One region of the Veillonella sp. T34266-5 genome, then DNA from elsewhere that is predicted to be linked to it. Evidence: a T-box and tRNA genes for the amino acid it is inferred to sense, from the RefSeq annotation. Region 1 holds a T-box; the other holds one or more tRNA genes.

Region 1 (3,634 bases):
AAGAAAACAATAATTTGAAAATTGGTTCTACTGTTGTACCAAATGTATTATATGGTGCCGTATTCAATAAGTCCGGTGCTCCTGATACAATTGTGCCAGCACAAACCTATGTATTTACAGGTGCCAAAGAAGTGCCTGCTGCGTTGACATCTCCTAGCGATGAAGGCAAACCAGGTGCAACTTGGTCTGTGGAAACTATTAAGAAAACTAAATCTGGCGATATTCAAGTAGCTAGCCGTGGTGTACCGGAAAAACCATTGGGCGTGCAAATGGAAATCATTAAAGATACTTTCACAATGGGCGCTATCGACAATAGTAAAACCGTACAAGGCCAAAACAGCAAGGGTACATTGTACATGACCGTGCCTAAGGATTTAAAACTCAATCCTAGTAACGACATTCCTGCAGATGTTCGTGAAACAATGCCAGCTATGCTTCGTGGCCGCATGGGCGAATCCATGATGGTTAACCTATTGCCATTGAACGATGAAGAAAAACAACAACTTCGCAACAACCCGCATAATGCGAATGCTATCGTATTTAACCGTGCTATGGGAATGGCGAGCAGCATCGGCAATTCTGCTAAACAAAGCAAAGTATATACATACATGAAAGACCATTACCTCAACATGATTATTGTTGCAAAAGATTACGACGATAATGGTGCTCGTGGTAGCGGCGTCTTGATGGTATCTAAACAAGACAATTCCGATGACGTAATGTTGATCCTATTCAAGGGTCCAGACATTACAAACTCTAAAATTGAAAAAGTAATTGGATCCATGCTATCTGCGCACTTTGAACGTAAATAGATAGTTCTTGGAAATACTACAGGCCTGTACTAATTTTGGAAAGATGTGTATTCGTATCTTTAGAAATAGAACAGGCCTGTACTAATTTTAGGAAGATGTGTATGCGTGCCTTTAGGAATAGAACAGGCCTGTACTAATTTTAGGAAGATGTGTATGCGTGTCTTTAGAAATAGAACAGGCCTGTACTAATTTTAGGAAGATGTGTATGCGTATCTTTAGAAATAGAACAGGCCTGTACTAATTTTTAGAGAGATGTGTATGCGTGTCTTTAGGAATAGAACAGGCCTGTTCTATTTTTTAGGAGGTACTTATATAGTTGAAATTTTTTAGGACCTATGATAAGATATCTTAGTAAAAGTGATGCAAAGGACATGATTCTCATATCCCTGTGTACCAGAGAGAGGCAGATGCTGGAAATGCCTTACACATATATTTGAGTTACCCCCTTTAAACTGATTTGTCGAACCTAAGTAGGCAAATACGGCCGCCACCGTTATCGGGCTTAATGAAGTGAATGAACTGTATCCTTGTGATGCGGTGAATTAACTAGGGTGGAACCGCGAATGATCTTCGTCCCTTGTTTTGTAGGGATAGGGGGTCTTTTTTTATTACAAAAATCCAGTCTATCCTAGATAATAAATTGGAGGAAATTAAAATGGCAGATGTAAAAATCATTTTACCTGATGGTAGTGCAAAGGAATACGCTGCTGGCACTACTCTTGGGGAAGCAGTAAAAAAATTGTCTAATAGTTTGGCTAAAAAAGTATTAGCTGCTAACGTAAACGGTGAATTAACAGACCTTCGCGAAGAACTCGTAGATGGTTCTGAAGTAGCTTTCTTAACATTTGAAGAAGATGGCGGTAAACATACTTTACGTCACACAGCTTCTCATGTTATGGCACAAGCAGTTAAACGCTTATGGCCAGAAGCAAAATTGGCTATCGGTCCTGCTATCGATAAAGGTTTCTACTACGATATCGATATGGAACATACTTTGACTCCTGAAGATTTGACTAAAATCGAAAAGGAAATGAGCCGTATTGTAAAAGAAAACTTGCCTATCACTAAATCTGTAATGTCTCGTCAAGAAGCTATCGAGTTCTTCAAATCTAAAAACGAAGATTACAAGGTAGAATTGATCGAAGACCTTCCTGAAGATGCTGTGATTTCTTGCTATGCACAAGGCGATTTTGTTGACCTTTGTGCAGGCCCTCACGTTGCATCTACTGGTAAGGTGAAAGCTTTCAAATTACAAAGCATTGCAGGTGCATACTGGCGTGGCGATGAAAAGAACAAAATGTTACAACGTATTTACGGTACAGCATTTGAAAAGAAAGAAGAACTTGATGCATACCTTCATATGCTTGAAGAAGCGGCTAAACGCGACCATCGTAAACTCGGTAAAGAACTTGGTTTGTTCGTTATCAAAGAAGAAGGTCCTGGCTTCCCATTCTTCTTGCCAAAAGGTATGGCTCTTCGCAACGAATTGGAAAACTTCTGGCGCGAAGTACATCATGATTTCGAATATGATGAAATCCGCACACCAATCATCTTGAATAAACAATTGTGGGAAACATCTGGTCACTGGGATCATTACCGTGAAAATATGTATACTACAATCATTGATGACGAAGAATATGCAATTAAACCTATGAACTGCCCAGGCGGTATCTTGGTTTACCAAAACGAAATGCATTCCTACCGTGACTTGCCACTTCGTTATGCAGAACTTGGCCTAGTTCACCGTCATGAATTGTCCGGCGCATTACACGGCTTGTTCCGCGTTCGTGCTTTCACACAAGACGATGCGCACGTATTTATGTTGCCTGAACAAATGCAATCCGAATTAATGAAAGTTATCGAATTGTTCGACCGTATCTATAGCCAATTTGGTTTGAAATACCATGTTGAATTGTCTACTAAACCAGACAATGCAATGGGTGATGATGCAATTTGGGAAGCAGCTACAGAAGCATTGCGTAACGCTATCGAAGCAAAAGGCATTGATTATGTTATCAATCCTGGCGACGGCGCGTTCTATGGTCCTAAACTCGATTACCATATCGAAGATTCCTTGGGCCGTACATGGCAATGTGGTACTATCCAATTGGATATGAACTTGCCTGAACGCTTTAACGTAGAATACATTGGTGAAGATGGTCAAAAACATCGTACTATCATGATTCACCGTGCATGCTTCGGTTCCATGGAACGTTTTATCGGTATCTTGACTGAACACTATGCTGGTGCATTCCCAACTTGGATGGCGCCTGTTCAAGTGAAAGTATTACCTATCTCCGAAAAACACGTGGAATACGCTAACCAATTGGCAAAACAAATGCGCCATGACTACGTTCGCGTAGAAGTAGACGACCGCAGCGAAAAAATTGGTTACAAAATTCGCCAAGCACAAATGGAAAAAGTTCCTTACATGCTCGTTGTTGGTGATAAAGAAATGGAAGAGAATTCCGTTAACGTACGTAAACACGGTGGCGACGAATTAGGTACAGTTCCATTCGATGAATTCTTCAACTCCATTAAAATTGAAATTAAAGAACGCAACTAATTATATAATTGTTGATATATCTGATTGTTTATCTATCATTTTTTGATGGATTTAACGATATTTGGTCAATAATAATTTAGTATAAAAAATCCTCTTATATACTGGACAGTTATCTTTAGATTTTATAATCTAATAGTAGCAGTTCATATATAAGGGGATTTTTCTTTCATTATAGTAGCGGGAGAAATTATAATGAACATCTTATTATGATTAGGTGGTGACCTTGTGTGGAGAAGTCAAGTTTAGCTTCAATTTT
Region 2 (3,634 bases), on a different contig from region 1:
AATTGAACAACTTCCTATGGTTAATATCATTGAAATCAATGGATTGTTACAAAAGTTGAGTACGACGACACCTCTATGGGATGTGAGCAGATGGCTATTGCTGATTGTGAAAGCTTTAGTTATGGCTATACTTATCAGTGGATATGCATTATGGCGTGCTCGTCATTGCTATACGATGACTATTTTAACCGGTGTATTCCACTGTATTGCATATGCGCAAGTGGTAATCGGTATCTACATGTTGAGCATTGGTGTACTCTTTGCTTTCGCTAAAGCTCCTGTCGTCCTCGTGTTGTTATTAGGCGTATTTCTTACGATTATTTGCCTTCTTCTTACCATGTCCTTAATCACCGTGGTAGGACGTATTGTGGGGGCCTCCGTTTCGGGCAATGCCTTTGAAGGACTTCTCGTTATATGCGGTGCGTACATCATCTGGGTAGGCATAAAATTTTTAGGCATACTACTATTTTAAAAAGACACATTCCGTTTTTGGGAATGTGTCTTTTCATCGTTATATAGCAACTACGCAGGATTTGCCCGATAATTTTTATTTGTCATGGTTCTTGTTTTCATATTCATTAAATAAGAATGCTACGTTATCTTCATCGTATTCGATTTGTTCAGACCATCGTCTGATTTGTTCTGGCAGATTTCCGAATTGATGTGTTAGCAATGCGATAAATACTGTGGCGTCAAAGGCGTATCGCACAAGGCTTTCTAACGAGAATTCTGCAAGCATATCAATTTGGCGGTATAAGATGTATTGATACACTTTGTTGAGTGCGGATACATCGATGGTGTCGGCCTTAAGTAAGTCCATCGTAGTTGATGCCTCTGTCGATGACAGAATGGCCTCTAAATGGGCTAGTTGTTTTGTCCATTCCTCATCGATAGGCTCCGTTTTCTTATATATAGTAACTAACTCTTGGCAGTAGTGGATAGAATGATTGAGTGTAAACTGACAAATAGCAGGATTAATACCTAATGCTAAGAGGTCAAAGATATTTTCGAGTACGGGACGGTCTTCAGCAGTAAATTCGCCGTCATCATCTTCGATGGTGAATAGCAATTGATCGCCTTCGGTAGCTAGTAACTTTTCTACCGATTCTTCGCAGGATAGACCGACGCCACAGAGCTCGAGGTCCTCGATATATTTATAGAACCGTGGATGCATATGACAGGTATCGCATAAACTATCTTCGCCTAGTTCTAAGACTACGCGGCACAATCCATCTTCCCGTAGTAACGGACAGGTGGGCTGTTTGTCGCTAAACATGAAATAATAGCCTTCGTCATCGACGGTCATAAATTTCCGCAGGTCTTCACCTAATGGTGTAGGCAGTGTTTGATATAATTTAGCCGTCTCCTCATCTACATCGATAGTCCACTTTTGACAACATGTATGATGACATTGATCGGCTTTGCATTGAAATGTATGGTAAAAGGTTGGATATAAAGAAATCATAGTACTCACTTGTATATATTATTAATTACTGTTTTACTAATTAAATTGTAACATATGCTATCTATTCGTGGGTGTTATTTTAGATTATGATTTTGTTCGTGAAAGCCCTAATTATTGTGTATAATAGTAGTATATGGAATATTTACTAATACTATTTATGTAGGAGGAACTTATGAAATCTATGTTCGTAAAAGGCGGTATTGCATTGGCACTAGCAGCGGCATTTGGGGTAAATGCACCAGTTGTTGATGCGGCTAGTATTGTACCGGTACAACCGACAGTAGCAGTTGTTGATGCTAATCATGCAGCCATTGTAGGCGCCAATACATTGCTCAATGCTTTCATTCAACAACATCCAAAAGCAGCGATTACAGAAATTGCATTTGATGGCGAAGATGGTCAAATTAAATATGAAGTTGAAGGCTTTGATTCAACAGGTAAGTATGAGTTGAAATATAACTACAATACAAATCAAATTGGTGAAACAAAAGAAGGCGCATACAAGGTTGGTTTAGAGAAAAAGGCCTTTGATCCTACTCGTATTTTAACGCCAGACGCAGTTGTAAACTTTGCCTTTGCTCAAACAAAAGGCCAAGCAACTAGCCTTAATAGCTGGTCTGTAAAAAATGAAAAAGGTCGTTTTGTATACGATGTAGAATTTGGTGCCGCTAATCATCAAGAAATTGAAGTGCATGTAGACGCTTTCACAGGTGAACTTGTATCTGTAAAAGGCGTAAAATAGGTGTATTTGACATCTTACTGCAATAGGAGTAGGATGTTACTATACACATGCTGGTATAGCTCAGTTGGTAGAGCGGCTCATTCGTAATGAGTAGGTCGTAGGTTCGAATCCTATTATCAGCTCCAATGGCCACAAGGTTAACGCCTTGTGGCTTTTTTGTATGTGCGGAGTTTTTTCTAAAAATTTACTCATGAATTATCTAGCTTTGTATTATATTGAAAAAATTGATATTTGATAGCTTGCGTTATGTTATATAGTATGGGCTTTCATAGAAATTATCAGCCATAATATGAATTGATGATTCATGAATCGCATTTGTAAAAACTCTATAGAAATTTAGCCAAAAATTCATATATATTTCATGCAATAAATTGGGCAGTTCAGATATCTTAATTTACATCTCATACGCGGTGGCTAAGATGGTTTCAGTTAGCCGCCATAGGCCTAGGTGGTAAACAGATGTGATTGTAGCTAGGTTAAGTAATATAACCTATATGCGATTAACTATTTGAAACTTAGGAGGACATGATGAAGAAATCTATCGTAAGAACTAGCCTTGCATTGGCAGTAGCTGGTGTATTAGGCACTAGCGTAGTTGCTTATGCAGCAGAAGCCCCACAAGTACAACCTGTGCCGGTCGTTAAAGAAGCAGTACAAACTGCACCAGTAGTAAAACAAGAAGCAACAACACCTGTACAAGCAGTTACTCCTGCTACAACAGCCCCAGTTGTTAATACTGTACCAGTAGCTATGGCAGGTCCTGCTGCGAAACCTGCAGTAAATGAAACTGCACAACCTGTCGTAGTTCCTGCTGCGGCTAATCCTGCAGCTGCGTCCATGGATGCTGATACAACTCCTGCAGTTGCAAAAGCAGATAAAAAGGATGCAAAAACAACAAAGGTTATAAAAGCGGATAAAAAAGACCATAAAACAACTAAGGTCGTAAAATCCAACAAAAAAGCTCAATCTGCTCCAGCTGTAAAGGCTGAAAAAGCAGATAAAGCTCATAAATAATCTACTATACCAATACACATACATCGCGCCATCCCATCGGCGCCTTGGGGTGCATACATCTCCCAGTGCACCCCGATGCGGGCCCTTTGGTGGATCAGACAAACATTGACTCTCTCCTATGCCGTCTGTCGCCTTAGGGCCTCCTTATGAAGGGTTCCCTCCCAATTCATAAGTATATACATGATGTATATAAAATATCTCTCTCACAACACACAATACACACACAACACACACAATCCATATGTGTATGGTATAGGAGAATAAAAGCACCACCGAATGCTCGGTGGTGCTTTTGCTTTTGTGGATGACATTGAAATCACTGGTGCCATCCTCTTTATTTTATATGTATTGTCGTGGCACGCGATCAGAGAAGCCACAGAAGATTTCATAAGGAATGGTGGAGGCGAGGGCTG

What was found. The T-box of region 1 lies ahead of thrS (threonine--tRNA ligase). A T-box ahead of a tRNA ligase gene usually reads a tRNA of that ligase, here a tRNA-Thr.
Region 2: it encodes a tRNA-Thr, which carries the amino acid that the T-box ahead of thrS (threonine--tRNA ligase) is inferred to sense. The anticodon was not compared.

What each region holds. Positions count from the first base shown of each region.
Region 1 covers NZ_PPCZ01000024.1:166,744-170,377, reverse strand. The annotation lists gene VIHSUH07_RS08810 (hypothetical protein) at 1-812, shown strand, start outside; T-box leader at 1,164-1,393, shown strand; gene thrS (threonine--tRNA ligase) at 1,468-3,378, shown strand; gene VIHSUH07_RS08800 (winged helix DNA-binding protein) at 3,606-3,634, shown strand, end outside.
Region 2 covers NZ_PPCZ01000011.1:119,031-122,664, forward strand. The annotation lists gene VIHSUH07_RS04790 (hypothetical protein) at 1-472, shown strand, start outside; gene fliB (flagellin lysine-N-methylase) at 548-1,465, opposite strand; gene VIHSUH07_RS04800 (PepSY domain-containing protein) at 1,638-2,207, shown strand; tRNA gene VIHSUH07_RS04805 (tRNA-Thr) at 2,257-2,332, shown strand; gene VIHSUH07_RS04810 (hypothetical protein) at 2,733-3,221, shown strand; gene alr (alanine racemase) at 3,561-3,634, opposite strand, start outside.